Regions from separate parts of the Arthrobacter sp. B3I9 genome, predicted to be linked through region 3. Evidence: riboswitches for the same ligand, from Rfam matches in the RefSeq annotation. Region 3 holds a riboswitch; each other region holds the start of a gene.
What was found. A riboswitch is a leader RNA that binds a small molecule or an ion and turns the genes downstream of it on or off. The one in region 3 is predicted to bind S-adenosylmethionine.
Positions count from the first base shown of each region.

Region 1: it holds a riboswitch for S-adenosylmethionine, as region 3 does, so the genes downstream of both, QFZ65_RS19110 (AmiS/UreI transporter) here and QFZ65_RS14900 (homoserine O-acetyltransferase) in region 3, are expected to answer to the same signal.
Region 2: it holds a riboswitch for S-adenosylmethionine, as region 3 does, so the genes downstream of both, QFZ65_RS02750 (DUF1737 domain-containing protein) here and QFZ65_RS14900 (homoserine O-acetyltransferase) in region 3, are expected to answer to the same signal.
Region 4: it holds a riboswitch for S-adenosylmethionine, as region 3 does, so the genes downstream of both, QFZ65_RS07585 (aminotransferase class V-fold PLP-dependent enzyme) here and QFZ65_RS14900 (homoserine O-acetyltransferase) in region 3, are expected to answer to the same signal.

Region 1 is NZ_JAUSYO010000001.1:2,608,357-2,613,171, reverse strand. Features, by position in the region: gene QFZ65_RS12300 (hypothetical protein) at 657-1,361, opposite strand; gene QFZ65_RS12295 (acyl-CoA dehydrogenase family protein) at 1,396-1,899, opposite strand; gene QFZ65_RS12290 (hypothetical protein) at 1,958-2,161, opposite strand; partial or broken gene QFZ65_RS19115 (AmiS/UreI family transporter) at 2,257-2,391, opposite strand; partial or broken gene QFZ65_RS19110 (AmiS/UreI transporter) at 2,499-2,594, opposite strand; SAM riboswitch class IV at 2,634-2,747, opposite strand; gene QFZ65_RS12280 (hypothetical protein) at 2,853-3,239, opposite strand; gene QFZ65_RS12275 (Bcr/CflA family efflux MFS transporter) at 3,239-4,126, opposite strand; gene QFZ65_RS12270 (amidase family protein) at 4,231-4,545, opposite strand; gene QFZ65_RS12265 (hypothetical protein) at 4,542-4,815, opposite strand, start outside.
Region 2 is NZ_JAUSYO010000001.1:566,310-571,124, reverse strand. Features, by position in the region: gene QFZ65_RS02755 (ATP-grasp domain-containing protein) at 1-704, opposite strand, end outside; SAM riboswitch class IV at 1,515-1,631, shown strand; gene QFZ65_RS02750 (DUF1737 domain-containing protein) at 1,730-1,978, shown strand; gene QFZ65_RS02745 (rhodanese-like domain-containing protein) at 1,975-2,394, shown strand; gene QFZ65_RS02740 (O-succinylhomoserine sulfhydrylase) at 2,395-3,603, shown strand; gene QFZ65_RS02735 (glutamate--cysteine ligase) at 3,682-4,815, opposite strand, start outside.
Region 3 is NZ_JAUSYO010000001.1:3,196,577-3,201,391, forward strand. Features, by position in the region: gene QFZ65_RS14890 (LysR family transcriptional regulator) at 1-56, shown strand, start outside; gene QFZ65_RS14895 (MFS transporter) at 199-1,581, opposite strand; gene QFZ65_RS14900 (homoserine O-acetyltransferase) at 1,783-2,919, opposite strand; SAM riboswitch class IV at 2,930-3,045, opposite strand; gene QFZ65_RS14905 (bifunctional o-acetylhomoserine/o-acetylserine sulfhydrylase) at 3,171-4,487, opposite strand; SAM riboswitch class IV at 4,553-4,668, opposite strand.
Region 4 is NZ_JAUSYO010000001.1:1,606,584-1,611,398, forward strand. Features, by position in the region: gene QFZ65_RS07575 (Nramp family divalent metal transporter) at 1-659, opposite strand, end outside; gene QFZ65_RS07580 (class I SAM-dependent methyltransferase) at 808-1,584, opposite strand; gene QFZ65_RS07585 (aminotransferase class V-fold PLP-dependent enzyme) at 1,656-3,104, opposite strand; SAM riboswitch class IV at 3,139-3,252, opposite strand; gene hisN (histidinol-phosphatase) at 3,339-4,151, opposite strand; gene QFZ65_RS07595 (ribosome small subunit-dependent GTPase A) at 4,209-4,815, opposite strand, start outside.

The DNA.
Region 1 (4,815 bases), 590 kb from region 3:
TTGCGGGGAGATGTCGGTATCGACAAGACATCCTAAAAGGGCTCAAGGACATTCATAGCCAGCGCGGGCCCGTCCCGGTCACTGAGCTTGTGTCAGAGGCTGCCGCAGAACCCGTGTGGAGACTCGCTCCAATGCCGAGAACTCTTCAAGCTCGACGGGGGAGCAATGCAGGCGGTCCGTATGCAGTGCGATGACGGCTGCCCTGGACCGAATGCATCAGGCTAATTAACCCCTCGGGCACAGCGTTTCCCACTTCAGGAAATTGTGAGCCTCTCTGCTGACAGGCTGTTCACTTATGGGCCCCTTCGGGGTTTTGTGTTGGTGGCTGGTGGTGTGGCCTGCCGGCTAGTTTCTGTCTTGGGTCGACGGTTCGTCCTTGGTTTCCTGTTCATCTGGCTCCTCCTAGTCGGTCTCGCATTACGACGCGTTGAACCTTTCAACCGGTTTTGCCTCCGTCCGGAAGCCAGGGCCGCCTGTAACGGAGCGCTCGGGACCCAGGAAACGCGATCTGCACCGTCAGCGCCCAGACGGCAGTGCCCGCCTGAGGTTCGAAATTCCTCGCATGGCGCTGAGACCGGACGAACTCCGAGGCCCATCTGCGGGCATACTGGCCGTAAGCGCGGTTCGTATGCCCGCAGATGATCGGGCATTGCAGGTTATTTGGCGGTGTCCTCCTTGGAGCCGGCGCCGATGGACCAGACGCGCGGGGGAGTGGTGCCGTTGACGGCGTGGTCGCCCACGATGCGGGCCTTGAAGACCCACGGGTTGTGGCTGGCAGCAGTGCGGGCGTTGCGCCAGTGCCGGTCCAGGTTCTTCTTGGTGCTGGTGCCGGAGGCGGCGAGGGCGTCGAAGATGTCCGAGGTGGCACGGGTGGAGAGTTCGGTCAGGATGACCTGTGCCTGGGCGGTTTCGAGTTCGGCCAGGTCGTTGAGGCGTTCTTCTTCCTTGGCGTTGTCCAGGAAGGCGCCGTCGTAGGCTCCCTGCAGCGCGCGGGCGGCACGTTCGAGGGTGGCTTCGGCAGCGTAGGCGCGGGCGGAGACCTGGCCGACGACCTGGAGGATTTGCGGGTCGGCGGCGAAGGAGTCGGCGTTGCCGTGGGAGAAGATCCTGGTGCGGTTGCGGACCTCGGCGGCGATTTCCCGTTCGGCGGCCTTGATGCTTCCGGCCAGCACGGCCAGGAGTACGGCTTGGTAGAACGCTGTCTGGTACTTGAATCGGGTGTCGAAGTCGATGACGTTTTCGGCCTCGACCGCTGCGTCCGTGAACGTGCTGGTGCCGGAGCCTGTGGTGCGCTGGCCGAAGCCGTCCCAGTCGTCGGAGTGTGTGACCCCGGGCTGGTGGGCGTTGACGACGGCGATCACCTTGACGTCGTTATCGGTGCGCTGCGCGAAGGTGTCAATCCAGTCTGCGAAGATGCTGCCGGTAGTACTTGGTGCCGTTGATCCGGAAACCGCCGGTGGTGCTTTCCGGGTCCGGGCTGACCTTGGTGATGACGTCGCCGATTTTGACGGTGCCCACCTTGGTCCAGGAGTTGCCGGCGATCTCGCCCTTTACGAATCGTTCCAGCCACACGGCGCGCTGAGCGCCGGTGGAGACCAGGCGGTCCTCGACGAACGCGAAGTGGCCGCGCAGGGCCTGCGGAATGTTGGAATCGGCTGCGGCGAGTTCGGTGAGCAGGCGGAAGAGCTGGGGCAGGGAGGCGCCGGACCCGCCGTCGGACACGGGAACACGGAGGGCACCGAAGCCTGCCTGCGTGAGTTCCTTGATTTCGGCAAAGGGCAGCCGGTGGTCCTGTTCGCGCGCGCTGGCGCCTTCGGCAATCCTTGCGAAGATGGGACGGAACCGGTTGGCGAGGGTCTCGTAGTCGACCTGGTCGGTGGCGGCGGCTAGTGATGTCATGGGATTGCCTTTCGTGAACGCTGGGTGGGAATCAAATGCGCTGATCGTTGGAGAGCGTTTAAGCGGAGATGGGTTGGGCCGCTGCGGCTGGTACGGGGCTGGCAGGATTCCGTGGACCTCCGGACTTGCTGATGGCCAGGGCCGCAGTGAACAGGCCGGCGATGACGACGGCGGTGATGCCCGCCAGGAACCATCCCGCCGGCCACGCGCCGCTGAGCCCCAGCAGCGCCGGCGCCGTCGTCGTGATTTGTCCTGTGAGCACGGCCGCCCGGCCGGTGAATGCCGAGAGGGAGGACTTTCCCCGGCTAGAACAAAGAAGAACAGGGACAACAGGACCGCCCAGCTCAGCCACAGCACCGACAAGAAGGGGTCTTTTGCAATGTTGGCGGCAGAGTAGAAGACGGCGAGGAGAGCTACCAGGGCGCAGAACCAGCCGACCCCGGCCGACTCGAGGTTAAGCACGGCGTTGAGCCCGACGTAGAGGTACGTGATGCCGAAAAGGACGACGCCGGCAGCTCCCAGCAGCAGTTCACGGTCACCCCGGCGGCAGCAGCCAGGAGCACGGCCAGCACCAGCTGAAGGGTGCCGATGACGATGTTGAAAACGCCGCTGTCACGGGCCGGAATGCGGCCCAGAAGGCCGAGGGCGTTGATCAGGAGGGCAGCGCCGGAGAGGATCAGGCAGATATAAGACATGGGATTTTTCCGTCCACGAGGACGTCACGCTGAAGCGGGGCTCGATGCTTGCCGCAACGCTCTTGCGAAGCGGCCGGATCTTCACCTGGGGCACCCCACCACGAAGAGGGTTGCCGTCCAACAAGCCAGGGCTCAGTGCTGGAACTCATGATCTGTAACTAGGACACTATGGGCGCGGGTCGGGCGCCACAAGAAAGTTGACTCCGTATGAAGGGAGGCAGCGAAGGCGCTCAGCGTTTGCCGCGGGGGAAGAGTCCCCTAATCGTCGGCATTGACCCGCTGGTCATCATCGCGTTCCGCGTGTTCCGGCCAGCCACCCTTCCGGTACGCGGCAGTTCCCGCCGCAAGCACAGTCACCGCTAGGGCGCAGTTGCCGATCATAACGGCAACCATCGACAGTGCATTTCCGCCCAGAACCCCCACCAGGGGGCTGATGAGTCCGGCGACGCCGGACTGGAGGGCGCCAATAACTGCGGCCGCCGTACCCGCCATGTGGCCGTACTTCTGCAGGGCCAATATGGAGGCGTTGGCCGGAATCATGCCTTGGGCTGCAAGGACCAGCCACAGTCCGGCCAGCAGGCCGAACGGGCCGCCGGCACCCGTAACTACCACGACGAGCAGTACCAGGGCGAGGCCCAGCTGCACTAAGAGGGCTGTGCGCAGGAGGCGGGCCGGCGGGGATTTTCGAACCAGGGCGGCACTGAGCTGCGCCGACAGGACAAGCGCGGCGCCGCTGAGGGCGAAAACGAGGGCGAATTGCCGGGCGGTAAGGCCGTATTCGTTCTGGAAGACGAAGGGGGAACCACGACGTAACTCATGATCAGGGCCAGCCCAAGCCCGGGGATGACGGCCAGCGCCATAAAGTGCTTGTCCCGCAGCAGGGACCAGTAGGCTCCGGCAACATGCCTGGGGTGGCCCGGACGGCGCCGATCCTCCGGCAGCGTCTCCGGCATGAATTTCCAGACGATTGCCACCAGGACCATCCCGATAAGCGCCAGCGCATAGAAGACGGCGCGCCAGTTCCAGAGGCCAGAGATGGCCTGGCCTACGGTGGGGGCCAGGAGCGGTGCAACGCCGATGACCAGCATCAGCCGGGATAGCAACTGGGCGGCAGCGGAACCGACGAAGCGATCACGGATGACGGCGAGGGCCACCACGGCGGCCGCTGCGTTAAAGAAACCCTGCAGCACACGCAGCCCCGTCAGCGTTGCGATGTCCGGCGTAATGGAGCACAGCAATGAAATGACCACGTGCAGCGAAATGCCAACGACCAGCGGCAGCCGTCGTCCGAACCGATCAGAAAAGGGTCCGATGACAAGCTGACCGATGCCAGCACCGACGAGGGTTCCGGACAACGTCAACTGGACGGCGGTCTGGGTGGTTTGGAAAACGGCCTCCACGGCGGGCAAGGAGGGCAGGTACATGTCCGTGGTCAGGGCTGGAAGCGCGGCCAAGGCGCCAAGCATGAGGACGTACTTGAAGCTGCGGGGTGCCTGCCTGCTGGTGCCGTGGGAGTGGGACGGATCCGTCATGACGAAAGCTTAACTTCCGAGTGAAGGAGCGCAGGAGGTAGGTCCGAAATGTGGCTTACGCCATTCACCGGGTCCGACCTGAACACTCTGGATGGGTCCAGGGGCTAACAGGGTTCCTCGGTGCCGTGACGTCCGACGAGCTGTACTCCCACGGGCATCCCGTGCTCGTTTACTCCCGCCGGTTTGGACAGTGCCGGGCAGCCGAGCACGCTGAAGGGCCCAGTTAAGGCCAGCGCGATTTCCCATACGGTTTTCCGTCCCGCGGCGAAGCCTTCTCGCTGGCCGATGCGCGGGGCGGTGACGGGTGAGGTGGGGCAGAGCAGGATGTCGGCAGCACCGAAGGATCGGTCGAGGTCAGCCCACAAGCCGGCCATCGTCCGGATGAGTCGAGAGCTCCGGTGGATCTGCCCTGCCGTCACCCAGCCCGTCCTGAGGGCGGTGACAGGGCGACCTGAACGCGACTCTCTCCCGTCGGAAATTTGATGCGCAGGACCGGGTCCCGCGTGTCCGCCGGAACGGTGAAACTGACCTCACCGGACTTGCTTGAATCAGCCGGGACGAGGTCGTTGAGACCGGAATCGGGGGATACACTGACGCCGCCGGCGTTCAGCCTGAAGGTGGAGTCCCAGAAGTTTATGTCGTACATGCCGCGGTTGGTGCACCTGACTGAGAAAGCCAATGAGATCTTC
Region 2 (4,815 bases), 2.6 Mb from region 3:
ACGTCGATCCCCTGCCCGGCAACCGCCCGGCGGGCCTCCTGGGTTCCGGCCAGTCCATCTGCCGTAGCGGTCCGATCAGCCACGATCACGAAAGGCGCGGTGCCGTTGTGGGCGGGAGTACCGAAGGCCATGAGAACATATTCTGCGCCGGGAATGTATTCTTGGACGATCTGCCCGTCGGGTAGCGCAGACCAGTCGACTTGGTCGTTTCCGTCGATGACGATCGCAGGGTTTCCGTTGCGCGGAAGCCGCGGCCGGACGACCAAGGGGCCGTCCATCGCGTCCATGGCCGCGTCGGCGTCGGGATAATCCCCGGGAACGCCGAAGCGCGGGACCGGGACGCCCGCTGAGCGGAGTTGCCATGCGGTGAAGAGCCTGTCGCTGGCCAAGGCCACAGGACCGGGGTCTGCAACGATGACGCGGACGTCACCGCCGAATCCGGCCCGGGCTGCCGAGAGGTGAATCAGTTCCTCGCTGGAGGTCGGAATGAGGAGATTGATGCCCTCGCGGACCACGAGGCGCCGCAGCACTGGAACCATTTCGGGGTCGGTCGCGGAGGGCACCCGCACCGCGTCGAAGCAGGCGCCAGCTGGCAGTTCACGGCTATCGGCTCCCAGGAAAGGTATGTCTCGGGACCTCAACTGCGCTGCGAGTGCACGGCCGGCAGGGCTGCCGGCGCCGGTGATCAGGACGCGGGGTTTCACGGTTTCTCCATTCAGTGCCGAGGCGATATGCAAAGCCCGGCACGCCCGAGTGACACTTCCTCAACCAGCTGCGGCCTTGCACCTTGAGGCCGCCATGCGCCGCGGCCTCTATTCACCAGTAAAAGCGAGCGGCCTATCACAACGCCCGAGTAGCGGATACTCGAAACTGTCCCCCGCGCGCATACTGTGGCGGCGCACGGTACGTGGATTCGGCCTGCGGCTACCCAGAGGAGGCTCACCGGCCCGGCCTGCAGGGGCGTCCCGCGTTGGTCTCACCGGAGGGGGGAGCATGTCCAACGGCTCCTGCGCAGGAATGAGCATGTCCGGCGTTGGCCTTGCTCGACGGAGAGCATGCCCACCGGCCCAGTGCAGCACTGGACATATCCCGCGGTGGCCTTGCTCGCGGGAGAGCATGTCCACCGGGCCCGCGAACGGACGGACATAATGCCCCTATGTCCACTGCTGCGGCCGGGAAGAGGGCATGTCCACCGGCCGAGTGCGGGAATGAGCATGTCCGGCGTTGGCCTTGCTCGCGGGAGAGCATGTCCACCGGGCCCGTGAACGGACGGACATGATGCCCCTATGTCCACTGCTGCAGCCGAGGAGAGGGCATGTCCACCGGCGAGGGGCGGCTGCCCCGCACCGGACAGCGGGCCGGGGCCGCGGGGCACCGGACAGCGGGCCGGGGCGTCGGGGGCCGGGGCGTCCGCGTCCGCGTTCGTTCCGGCACGCGGGTGGTGGTCGCACCGGTTACGGAACATGACGGCGACGGCGGTGCTCGCCCCTGGCGCAGGTGTTACGTTTTTGGGGAGTAATGAGAACCGGTGCCAAGCCCTGACTGGCCGGTCGGCAACCCTCCCTTTTTCGCGGCGGGGTGCCTCAGGTGACTACTCGGCATATCGACCATTCGAGCTGCAAGCGTGAGAAGAAGGAGTATCGTCGTGCCCGAGGCTTCTGCCCCAACTGTTCCAAACACAGCAACCGCGCCGTCCCCTGCCGTCCCCGGTGTTGCCCCGGACGAAAGGCTGGCCTACCGCCTCTTCACCGGTCCCGACGACCGCTCCTTCTGCGAGCGCGTTTCCGCGGCGCTGGCAGAGGGTTACGTTTTGCACGGCAGCCCGTCGGCGACGTTCAACGGCAGCACAGTGATCGTGGCACAGGCCGTTGTGTTGCCCGCCGCCATTGCGAGGGCCGGCGCCGCCGTCGCGGACGCTGTGGAAGGCCTGGAAATAGACGGTTTCGGCTACGAAGAGACAACCGAGGGACTCTCATGAGCTACGCCGGAGACCTCAGCCCACAGGAGGCCTGGGCAAAGCTCGAGGCCGGGGCCGTCCTCGTCGATGTCCGCACGCAGTCCGAGTGGACCTATGTCGGCGTCCCTGACACCGCGTCCGCAAACGACCGGCACAACGATCCGCTGTTCATACAGTGGAACCTGGCGGGGGGCATCCCCAACTCGAAGTTCGTGGAGCAGCTGAAAGAACAGGCCCCCAATGCTGCCGGGACGGAATACCTGTTCCTGTGCCGTTCCGGCGTCCGCTCCGTCGCCGCCGCCCGCGCCGCGTCGGAGGCCGGCTTCGTCGCCTACAACGTCCTGGAGGGCTTCGAGGGCGTACCGGACCAATATGGTGAACGGAGCGTCAACGGCTGGAAGAACCGCGGCCTTCCCACCAGGCTTGGAAAGATCTAAGTGGGCTTCAATCCTGACGCCGCAGACTGGAGTGCCGAAACCCAGGCGGTCCGAGGGGGTCTCGACCGCACCGGCTTCCAGGAAACCACCGAGCCGGTTTTCCTCAGCTCCGGCTTCGTCTACGAATCCGCCGCCGCCGCGGAACGCGCCTTCACGGGTGAGGACGACAGGTTCGTTTACTCCCGGTACGGCAACCCGTCGGTGGCCACTTTCCAGGAACGGCTCCGGCTGCTGGAGGGCACCGAGGCATGCTTTGCGACGGCGTCCGGCATGTCCGCGGTCTTCACCGCACTCGGCGCCCTGCTTGGCGCCGGCGACCGCGTGGTTGCAGCCCGCTCGCTGTTCGGCTCCTGCTTCGTGATCCTCAACGACGTCCTGCCCCGCTGGGGCGTGGAGACGGTCTTCGTGGACGGGCCGGATCTGGAGCAATGGCGCCTGGCGTTGGCCGAGCCGACGACGGCGGTCTTCTTCGAGTCGCCGTCGAACCCGATGCAGGAAATCGTGGACATCGCCGCCGTGAGCGCATTGGCACACGCCGCCGGCGCTACGGTCGTCGTCGACAACGTCTTCGCCACCCCGCTGTTGCAGCGCTGCGGAGACCTGGGGGCCGACGTCGTGGTCTACTCCGGCACGAAGCACATCGACGGCCAGGGCAGAGTGCTCGGCGGGGCAATCCTGGGCACCAGGGAATTCATCGAGGGCCCGGTCAAGCAGCTGATGCGCCACACCGGTCCGGCGCTTTCGGCGTTCAACGCCTGGGTGCTCACGAAGGGCCTGGAGACAATGGCCCTGAGGGTGAACCATTCCTCCGCATCGGCCCTGCGGCTGGCCGAGTGGCTCGAGGAGCAGGCGGCGGTCAACTGGGTGAAGTATCCGCTGCTGCCATCGCACCCGCAGTACGAGCTGGCGGCGAAGCAAATGAAGTCGGGCGGCACCGTACTGACGCTGGAGCTGTCACCTTCCCCCGGACGCTCCGCGAAAGAGGCAGCCTTCGCGCTTTTGGATGCGCTGCGGATCATCGACATCTCCAATAACCTGGGGGATGCCAAATCACTGATTACCCATCCCGCGACGACGACGCACCGCGCCATGGGGCCGGAGGGCCGCGCGGCGATCGGCCTCAGCGACGGGGTGGTGCGGCTTTCCGTGGGCCTGGAAGACGTTGACGATCTGATCCGCGACCTCGGCCAGGCGCTCAAGCAGGTCTAAGGCGGCGTCCTGCCGCGAGGCACACTTCGCGGCAGGATGTCCGTGAGGCACTGACGCGAACTGTCATCTCGGCAGCGGCTACCGGCTCAGGCCCGGTGGACCCGCCGCAGCGGCCTGGTCCGCGCGTCGCGAGGGGTCCGCGCCCTGGGTGGTCACCTCGACCCCGCGGGCGACGACGGCCAGCAGTCCGCCGTGCGGGAACGGCTGGCGCTGCAGCTGGGAACCGGTGCCCTCCGCGAGGATTCGGGCGATTCCGTCGCGCACCAGCTCCAGTTCGTCCTGCTCCGCGAGCACCGGGGCCAGATAGTCCACGAGTGCCCGGACCACCCGGGCCGCCGGGGTGGGCAGGAACGTTCCGAAGTCCAGCAGCTCGCCGCGGACCCCACAGTTGCTGGCCTGCCACGCGGCCATCCGCAGCAGCAAGGTGGGCACCGGGGCCGGTTCCACGCCGTCGGCCCACTCCCGGCTGGCGGACTCCACAAGGGCACGTACCAGCACAGCGATCAAGGCCGCGTCCTCGGCGCGGAGGCAGACGTCGGCGACCCGGACCTCAACGGTGGGGTGGTGCCGGCAGAGCCGCGCGTCGAAGTAGATCATCCCTTCGTCCAGGAGCACACCGCTTTCCACCAGCCGGGTCACAACCCGGCGGTAAACGGGCAGGCTGCCGAAGATCATCGCCGGGCCCGAGCCCGGCCAGCGGTTCCAGGCCTGGGTGCGGTAGCTTTCAAACCCGGTCTCCGCACCGTTCCAGTACGGGGAGTTGGCGCTGAGGGCTATCAGCACGGCCAGCTTGTCGCGGATCCGGTCCAGCACCGCCACGCCCTCCTCCGCGGAGTGCACGAACGTGTGGACGTGGAAGCCGCAGGTGAGCTGGTTACGGACTGTGAGGCCGAATCGCTCCTGCATGGTCACATAACGGGGCGAGGGCGTGGTGTGCGTCGCGGAGCCGCGGGGCGAGGTGGCCAAGGCCGCGACCCGGGCGCCGTGCGCATGGGCGGCCTGGTCGGCCAGGGTCCGGCCCTGTCGGAGCTGCCGGAGCAGCCCGTTGTAGTCCAAACACGGCGGCGTCTGGGTTTCGATCTGCTCCAGCTTGAGTTCGAAGCTGAAACCGGCGTCCTCGTGGACCGGCCGCTGCGCTGCGACTACGCGCCCGGTCTCCGGCGCCGGCGGTACCAGGCTGGGCAGTATCACGTCAGCCAGCGCCAGCGGCAT
Region 3 (4,815 bases):
TGATCGAGGCGGTCCGGACCGGTATTTCTGAACGGCAGGACGTGCTGGCGGGCTGAGAAGGCACGCCGGTTTCGTCGCCGCAACGCCGGCACACAACGCCAGCAGCCCTTGTCCCGCGGAACGGGACAAGGGCTGCTGGTTGTTTTGCCGCTGTTACTTCGTGCCGTTACTTTTTGACGGTGTTACTTCTTGACGCGGTTACTTCTTGCCTGAGGCGAGGAGGTCGGCAGTCCCCTTGGCGTCGGCAGCGTCGACGTCGTGGAGCGAGATCCCCCGGGTTTCCTTGAGGAAGAACACGGCCACTGCCGTGATGGCGCAGGCGATGAGCAGGTAGACGGCCACCGGAGTGGACGACTTGTACTGGTTCAGCAGGGCGGTGGCGATGATCGGAGCCAGCGAGCCGGCCACGATCGACGTCACCTGGTAGCCGAGCGAGACACCTGAGTAGCGCATCCGGGTGGGGAACATTTCCGCCATGATGGCCGGCTGGCCGGCGTACATGAGGGCGTGGAAGAGCAGGCCGATGGTGATGGCCGCGAGGATGGTGAGGTCGTTCTTGGTGTCCATCATCGGGAAGGCGAAGAAGCCCCAGGTGGCTCCGAGGAGCGCACCGGCCATGTAGACCGGCTTGCGTCCGAAGTTGTCCGAAAGCTTGCCGACGATGGGAACGGCGCAGAAGTGGATGGCGTGCGCGACCAGCAGGAGCAGCAGGATCCGGGACGTGTCCGTCTGGACGACGACCTTCAGGTAGGTGATGGAGAACGTGACCACCAGGTAGTAGAGGATGTTCTCGGCGAAGCGCAGGCCCATCGCGGTGAAGACGCCGCGGGGGTAGCGGCGGAATACTTCGGCAACGCCGTAGCCCTTGTTCTCGACGACAACTTCCTTGCGTGCCTCGATGAAGATCGGGGCGTCCTGGACCTTGGTGCGGATGTAGTAACCGACGATCACGATCACGGCGGAGAGCCAGAAGGCAACCCGCCAGCCCCAGCCGAGGAATTCCGCGGAGGACAGCGTGGAGGACAGGACGAACAGCACGGCGGTGGCGAGCAGGTTCCCCATGGGAACGGCGGACTGCGGCCACGAGGCCCAGAAACCGCGGGACTTGTTCGGGCTGTGCTCGGCTACGAGAAGGACGGCGCCGCCCCATTCACCACCGACAGCGAAGCCCTGGACGAAGCGCAGGAAGACAAGCAGGGCCGGTGCCCAGTAGCCGATCTGCTGGAACGTCGGGAGGCAGCCCATCGCGAAGGTGGAGACGCCCACCAGGATGATGCTGAGCTGGAGGAGCTGTTTGCGGCCGAACTTGTCTCCGAAGTGGCCGAACACGATGCCGCCGATCGGGCGGGCGACGAAGCCGACAGCGTAGGTCACGAAGGCGGCGATGATGCCGTCGAGTTCCGTGCCGGAGTTCGGGAAGAACATCTTGCCGAAGACGAGGGTGGCGGCGGATGCGTAGAGGAAGAACTCATACCATTCGACGACGGTGCCCGCCATGGAGGCGGTGACCACCTTCTTCAGGCCGGAGGACTTGACGTTAGCCTCTTCCGTGCCTCTGGCGGCTGCTTTGTGCGTACTCATTTCGACTCCTTTGGTGTCGTCGTCGACACCCTATGGACCAATGGGAGGAGGACGCCTGTGATTTGTAACACGCGGCATCATTCTCAATGAGTATGGGGGCTCAGCGTCATCGCCTCAACGGCCATTAGTGCAGAGCGCATCTGCAAAAACGCACAGAGGGCCCGGGGAACATGCTCGCGCAGGAACGTTTCCGGCCGGCAATCAGCCGAAAAAGATGTCCCGCAGGTGCCCGCCCAGCTGGCCGATCTCGGTGAGGAATCCGTCGTGGCCGATCGGTGCCTCGATCATGCGCACCGGAACGGTTCCCGGCAGTGCCGCTGCGAGGGCAAAGGACTGGGCCGGGAAGTACAACCGGTCCGAGTCCACCGCGGCCACCAGGAACTCGGCCGTGGCCGAGGCCAGGGCCTCCTCGAGGGTGGCACCCCTGCCCCGGCTGACGTCGTGGCTCATGAGCGCCTCGGTGATGGCGATATAGCTGTTCGCATCAAAGCGCCGGACCAGCTTGTTCCCCTGGTAGTCCAGGTAGCTTTCCACCTGGTAGCGGCCCCGGCCGGCCAGCGACCCGGCAATCAGCGGGGTCTCGGACGCCTGCGGAGTCCGGCCGAAGCGTCCGTCCAGCTCCGCGGCGGACCGGTAGGTGATGTGCGCGATGCGCCGCGCCAGGGCAAGGCCTGCCTCGGGTCCGGGGCCGCCGTAGTAATCCCCGCCGTTGAAGCCGGGATCCTGGCGGATGGCGAGCGTCTGGGCCTGGGCAAAAGCAATCTGCTCGGCCGTGCTGCTGGCGCCGATGGAAATAACGGCGCAGCGCCGTACGCGCTCCGGATAGGTCACGGCCCACTCCAGCGCGCGCGCCCCGCCCAGGGATCCGCCCACGACGGCGTACCAGCTGCTGATGCCGAGGGCGTCCGCCAGCCGGGCCTCGGCCGCCGTCGTGTCCCGCAGGGTCACGAGCGGGAAGCGGGAGCCCCAGGGCTTTCCGTCCGGAGCGGGCGTGGAGGGTCCGGTGGAACCGTAGCAGCCGCCGAGGATATTGATGGAGACCACAAAGTACCGCTCGGTGTCCACGGGCGCGCCGGGGCCCGCAAGCTGTTCCCACCAGCCCGGCTCCCCGCTGGCGCCGCGGGTGACGTGCGTGTCGCCGGTCAGCGCATGCTCGATCAGGACCGCGTTGGAGCGGTCCGCGTTGAGGGTTCCCCACGTCTCGTAGGCGAGGGTGACGTCGGGCAGCCGGGAGCCGGATTCAAGCTCCAGGTCACTGATGCGGATGTACTGGACCGTCCCGTCGGGAACGGTGGTGGTGCTAACGGGTGCACCCGTACGGGCGGCGGCAATTGTCATTGGGGACCTCACTTCGCGCTTGCCCGCCGTCGGCAGACCGGCAGGCCAGGTCTTCACCCGGGGCACCCCGCCGCAAAAGGAGGGTTGCCGGCCAGCAAGCCGGGGCTGGCGCTGGCACTCATGACCTGTGTCGAGTTTACGAAAGGTGGCGCGCCTGTGGCCAAGAATGTGACGGTTATGTGACTACCCGCCGTTCCGGTGCCCGGTATTGGACCCGGGCACCGGAACGGCCCCGGGCACCGGAATACGGGTCAGTCGGCCTTGGCCGCGCGGAAGCCGGCATCAAGGTCCGCGAGGATGTCGTCGATGTGCTCCAGTCCGACCGAAAGCCGCACAAGGCCCGGATGGACGCCGGCGACCGTCTGCTGTTCCGGCGACAGCTGGCTGTGCGTGGTCGACGCCGGGTGGATGACCAGCGAGCGCACGTCCCCGATGTTCGCCACGTGGGAGTGCAGCTCCAGGGCATCGACGAAGCGCTTGCCGGCCTCCGCTCCCCCGGCGACCACGAACGACACCACGGCGCCGGTGCCCTTGGGTCCGTACTGGCGGCCGCGCTCATACCAGGGGCTGGACGGCAGCCCCGCGTAGGCGACCGATTCGACGTCGGCCCGGGCCTCAAGCCATTCGGCGACCTTGGTGGCATTGGCGACGTGGCGCTCCATCCGCAGGCTCAAGGTCTCGATGCCCTGGGCGATCAGGAAGGCGTTGAACGGGGAGACGGCCGAGCCCAGGTCGCGCAGCAGCTGGACGCGCGCCTTGAGGATGTAGGACAGGTTCGCGCCGAGGGCACCGTCCTTGCCGAGGTCCCGCGCGTAGACGATGCCGTTGTAGGTGGGGTCCGGGATGTTGAAGCCGGGAAAGCGCTCAGGCTCTGCTCCGAAGTCGAAGTTGCCGGAGTCGACGATCACGCCCGCGATGGCGGCGCCGTGGCCGCCAAGGTACTTGGTGGCCGAGTGCACCACGATGTCCGCCCCCCACTCGATCGGCCGGATCAGGTAGGGGGTGGCAAGGGTGTTGTCCACGATCAGCGGGACGCCGGCCGCGTGCGCCACCGCGGATATGCCCCCGATGTCCAGGACGTCCTGGCGCGGGTTGGACACCACCTCGCCGAAGAAGAGCTTGGTGTTGGGCCGGACGGCGCCGCGCCACTGCTCCAGATCGTCGGGGTCCTGCACGAACGTCACCGAGATCCCGAACTTCTTCAGGGTATGGGCCAGCAGGTTGTAGGTGCCGCCGTACAGGCTGGGGCTGGCGACGATATGGTCGCCGGCCTCCGCGATGTTGAGGATGGCGAACGTCTCCGCGGCCTGGCCGGAGCTGAGCAACAGCGCCGCGAGTCCGCCTTCCAGGCTCGCCACGCGCTGCTCCACCGCGTCCTGCGTGGGATTGCCGATCCGGGTGTAGATCGGCGCTATCTCCGCCAGCGCGAAGCGGTTGGCTGCGCTTTCGGCGCTGGGGAACACGAAGGACGTCGTCTGGTAGATAGGGAGGGAACGGGCGCCGGTGGCGCCGTCCGGCTGCTGGCCGGCGTGGATCTGGCGGGTTTCAAAGGACCAGGCGTTGGACATCGGGATGCTCCTAGGGGACCGGGGCACGCACCGCCCCTGCAGCCGTCGGCCCGGGGTCGGCGCAGGCGCCGCGCTTGCCGGCCGGCGGACGCCGGACGGCCAGGTCTTCACCCGGGGCACCCCACCGCGAAACGAGGGTTGCCGGCCAGCAAGCCGGGGCTGTGCGCTGGCACTCATGACCTGGCTTCAGTGTAGGAACGGTTAGCGGGCCCTGGATAGGTTTATGACGAAGATGAAGTCCGCACTCCGGCCCTGGCCCGGGGGGTACCGCAACGCGCCCCGCCGGGGCTCCGCGGAGCTTCCCGTCGCCCGTAAAACGGCGCCCCGC
Region 4 (4,815 bases), 1.6 Mb from region 3:
TCCCGCGAGAGGGCGGAGTGGACGTAGATGGCGTGCGGCATCACCGTCGCACCGAGCATGCTGGCCGCCAGCAGCACCGTGTCCGGGCCCTGGAAGCCCGGGACCAGCCCGGCGACGAAGCCGCCGGGGTCCGGCGGGCTGATGAACAGGCCGGCCAGGAATCCGATGGTGATGATGGCCAGGAGGAAGATGATGGCGAATTCGAAGGGACGCTGCCGGTTCCTGGCCTGCACCGCGAGCAGGGCCATCGACACGCCGCCGACAATGAGGGCACCGAGGGGCAGCGGCAGTCCGAAGAGCAAGTACAAAGCGATCGCCCCGCCTACAACTTCGGCGAGGTCCGTTGCTGCGGCCACGATCTCGGCCTGCACCCAGAAGGCGCGCCGCCAGAACGGCTTGAGGCGTTCGCCGAGGATTTCCGGGAGGCTCCTGCCGGTCACAATTCCAAGCTTCGCGGACTGGTACTGGACCAGCACGGCCATCACGTTGGCGACCACGAGGACCCAGACCAGGAGATACCCGTACTGTGCCCCGGCGGTGAGATTAGCGGCGACATTGCCGGGATCGACATAGGCGATCGAGGCGACGAAGGCCGGACCCAGCAGGCCCAGCAGCGCACGGCGTCCCCCGTGCTTCCGGGGGAGGGGCGCTCCCGGCACCGGTGATTCGCGTCCAGTCAGATCCAGCACTGCGGCTCCCATGGTCCGGGCGTCAACGTCGACGCATTAAGGTGGCCTACACCTTACTTTTAGGCATACCGAAACCATAAGCCACCGCATCCGTCGGCTGCAACGGGGCCGGTAACAATCAGGCGCGTACAGCGCGCCAGCTCTGGGTCAGGTAGGGGAGCGCGAGCACTTCCTCCGGGGCATGGCCCAGATGCTCGTGCAAATACCAGCCGAGGTTGGCCAGCACCTTGGCCCGCGTGGCCTCCCCGGCGGCCAGGTAGTAGCTTCTGGACTTGGCCAGTTCCAGGATGTCGGCCGTGGTCACCGGATCCTCCCACCGGGTCAGATGGCTCTCAAGGGCGGTGAACTCGGGTCCCAGGGGCGGCCGGAAGTGGGGTTTGTGGACGTCGCCGGCATGCATGATCCTGGACAGGCGATGGACCCACGGGACGGAAGTATCCAGCTGGTTCCAGACCAGGCCCAAAACGCCGTGCGGACGGAGGATCCGTGCCGCCTCCGTGCTGGCCCGGAGGGGATCGCACCAGTGCCAGGCCTGCGCAACCGTCACCAGATCGAAGGCCCCGGAGCGCAGTCCCGTCTCCTCGGCAGTGCCTTCGACGGCGTCCACCTGTGGCAGCGTCCGCCGGAGCACTTCCAGCATGTCCGCGGAAGGGTCGACGGCGGCCGTATGCAGCCCGCGCTCGACCAGCAGGGAAGTGAACTTCCCGGTGCCGGCCCCGATGTCCGCGGCGTCTTTTGCCCCGGCGGGGATCAGCCACTCAGCCGACTCGCCGGGGTAGCCCGGCCGGACGCGGTCGTAATGGTCTCCGCCGTCCTGGAAACTCTGCCCGAGCTCCCGCCGGCGCCCACTGTGCAGCTTGGGGCCACTGTGCAGTTTGGGGCCGCCGCGTGCCACGTGCGATCTCCTTCGGCAGGTCGGCTGGTACCTTTCGAATTTACCGCATGCGGACCAGCCCGGAGTCCCGCCTACTCCACAACCGCACAGGGAGCGGCACCCGCGGTCCCCGGGGTGTTCGGTGCCCAGTGCGGATAAATGCGGTGGTCATTGGACGGGACCCAGCGGCCCGCATCCACCACGTAGTCCCAGCCGAGGCCGGTCTGCCGCAGCTCCTGGATTCCGGCGAGGAGCCGCTGCGCATCCTCGAGCCGGGAGCCAAGGCCGAAGCTGGCCCGCAGGGAACCGGAGGGCAGCCCCAGCCGCTTGAGCAACGGGTGCGCGCAGAACCGGCCGTCGCGCAGGCCGATCCCGTGCTCGGCGGAAAGGTACGCCGCCACCAAACCGGCGTCGTAGCCTTCCACCGAGAAGTTGACGACGCCGATTGTGCCCGGGCCGGTGTCTTCACGACCGGCTACGGCGCCGCTGTCCGCGAAAATCTGGTGCACGCTCACGCCGTCGATCCGGCGAAGCCCCTCGACGAGGAAGGCGCGGATGGCGTTCTCGTGGGCGTGCCACTGTGTCTGGTCCAGGGCCGTGATCACCTGGGTGGCCCGCGCCAGGGTGGCAGCGCCAAGCACGTTCGGCGAGCCGCCCTCGTGCCGTGCCGGGCCGGTGGTCCAGCTGACGGTGTCGAGCCGCGCGTCGCTGACCGCGCCGCCGCCGGCCAGGTGCGGGGTGCCGGCGTCGAGCCAGTCAGGCCGGCCAACCAACACGCCCGCGCCGAACGGCGCGTAGAGTTTGTGGCCGGAAAAGGCGAGGTAGTCGACGTCGTCCGCGGCGATGTCGATCCGGCGGTGCGGGGCAAGCTGGGCGGCGTCGACGACGATCCGCGCGCCGTACTCATGGGCCAGGGCGGCCAGCGCGCGGACCGGCAGGATCTCGCCGGTGACGTTCGAGGCGCCGGTGACCGCCAGCAAGCTGATGCCCCCGCCCGCGAGTTGCCCGCGCAGCGCGTCGAGGGTCTCCGCGATGGTGGGCGCGGCCACGACGCTGTGGTGCGGCACGGTCTGCCACGGCAGCAGGTTGGCGTGGTGTTCGATGTCGAGGTAGAGCACCTCGCCGGTGTGCCGGCCGTTCTCGACCGGCAGGCAGCCGGCCAGCAAGTTCAGTGAATCGGTGGTGTTGCGGGTGAAAATGACCGAGTCATCGGCCCGTCCGCGAACGAAGTTCCGGACGATGTTGCGGGCGTTCTCGTAGACCGAGGTGCTGATCTGTGAGGCATATCCTGCGCCGCGGTGGACGCTGGCGTAGAACGGCAGGATTTCGTTCAGGTAGGCCGACACCACGGACAGCGCCGGGGCGGACGCGCCGTAGTCGAGGTTGGCGTAGCGGACGTGGCCGCCCTGGATCAGGGGCGCCTGGATTTCGGCTCCGGTCACCGCTGCGAGCGGCCGGACGGCGACGGCGAATCGGTCATCGCGCGGCGTCTCTGAAGCGGAGCCGAAACCGGGGGTGGCGGGAAAGGTTGCAGTCGTCATGGGACCTCGCTTGAAAAGGACCCCCTGCCTCGGGGATCCGCGCTTGCCGGGTCCGTTCCGGACCGGCCAGGTCGTCACCCGGGGCACCCCGCCGCGAATGGAGGGTTGCCGGCCAGCAAACCGGGGTTTAGCGCTGGCACTCGTGACCTGCTTCGAGCGTAGGACATGCCTGCTGCCGCCGAAAAGGCGTGCCGGAATATGAAGCGTTTTGTTACGGGCGGCTCCGGCTTGCCTCTAGAGGAGGTCGTCGAGGCCGGGGTTCAGGCGCTTGAGGACCTCGGAGTGGAGGATGGAGTTGGTGGCGAGGGCGTTGCCGCCGAACGGCCCGTCCTCTCCCTCGAGGGAGGTGAAGCGGCCGCCGGCTTCCGTGACGATCGGGACGAGGGCGGCCATGTCGTACAGGTTCAGTTCGGGCTCGCAGGCGATGTCGACGGCGCCCTCCGCCACCAGGCAGTAGGACCAGAAGTCGCCGTAGGCGCGGGTCCGCCAGACTTCCTCGGTCAGTCCGATGAACTCGTCAAGGTTTCCGCGTTGCTTCCAGCCGCCCAGGCTCGAGTAGGACAGGGAGGCGTCCGAAAGTTCCGAAACGTTGGAGACTTTCAGCCGCGTCGCGGACGCGAGGGAGCGGCCGGTGTAGGCGCCGGCACCCTTCGCCGCCCACCAGCGCTTGCCCAGTGCCGGGGCACTGACGACGCCGACCACGGGCTCGCCCTCGTCCACGAGGGCGATCAGGGTGGCCCAGACGGGGACGCCACGGACAAAGTTTTTGGTCCCGTCGATGGGATCGATGATCCAGCGCCGGGAGCCGTGCCCGGAGCTGCCGAACTCTTCGCCGAGGACGGCGTCCCGCGGGCGGGAGCGCGACAGCTGGCCCCGGATGGCTTCCTCGGCGGACTTGTCAGCGTCGGTGACCGGGGTCAGGTCGGGCTTCGTCTCGATCCGAAGGTCGAGCGCCTTGAAGCGGCTCATGGTCTGGGAATCCACGGAATCTGCCAGTACATGGGCGAGGCGCAGGTCATCGTTGTAGCTTGAAGCGGGTTGACTCATGGTTCCAAACTACCGCCAAAGCAGGCTCCAACGCCGGAAGGCCACGTTCCCGGCCAGCTACGAAACGGTACCGAGTTCCTTGACGTCCTGCGCTTCCATCCGCGGATCCGTGCCGAGCAGGCGGCGAAGGGAGGCGAGCCGGGCCGGTCCGGAAGGTCCCGCGTGCCCTGCCGCCACCCAGGCGTCGACGCCGCAGTTGACGGCGCTGGAGTCGTGCTTGCATCCACGCTCGCAGGCGTCCGTACCGGGCTCGAGATCCGGAAAGGACCGGAGAATCCGGTCCGGATCCACGTGTGCCAGGCCGAAGGAGCGAATGCCGGGGGTGTCGATAATCCAGCTGCCGGCCGGCGCGTCGTTGACCTTGAGGGCAAGGGCTGAGGATGAGGTGTGGCGTCCGCGTCCGGTCACGGCGTTGACGCCGCCGGTGGCGCGCTCGGCGCCGGTGAGGGCATTGACCATGGTGGACTTTCCGACGCCGGAGTGGCCGAGCATGACGGTGACCTTGCCGTCGAGGTAGCCGCGCAGCTGAGACACCGCGTCCTTGTCCAGCCTGGCCGACAACCCGTCGTCGGAGCGCGCGTCGATGCCCGAGGCGGCAGAATCCGCCGTCTTGCTGATGATGACCGGGAACTCCAGGTGCCGGTAGTTGGAGAGCAGCTCGGCC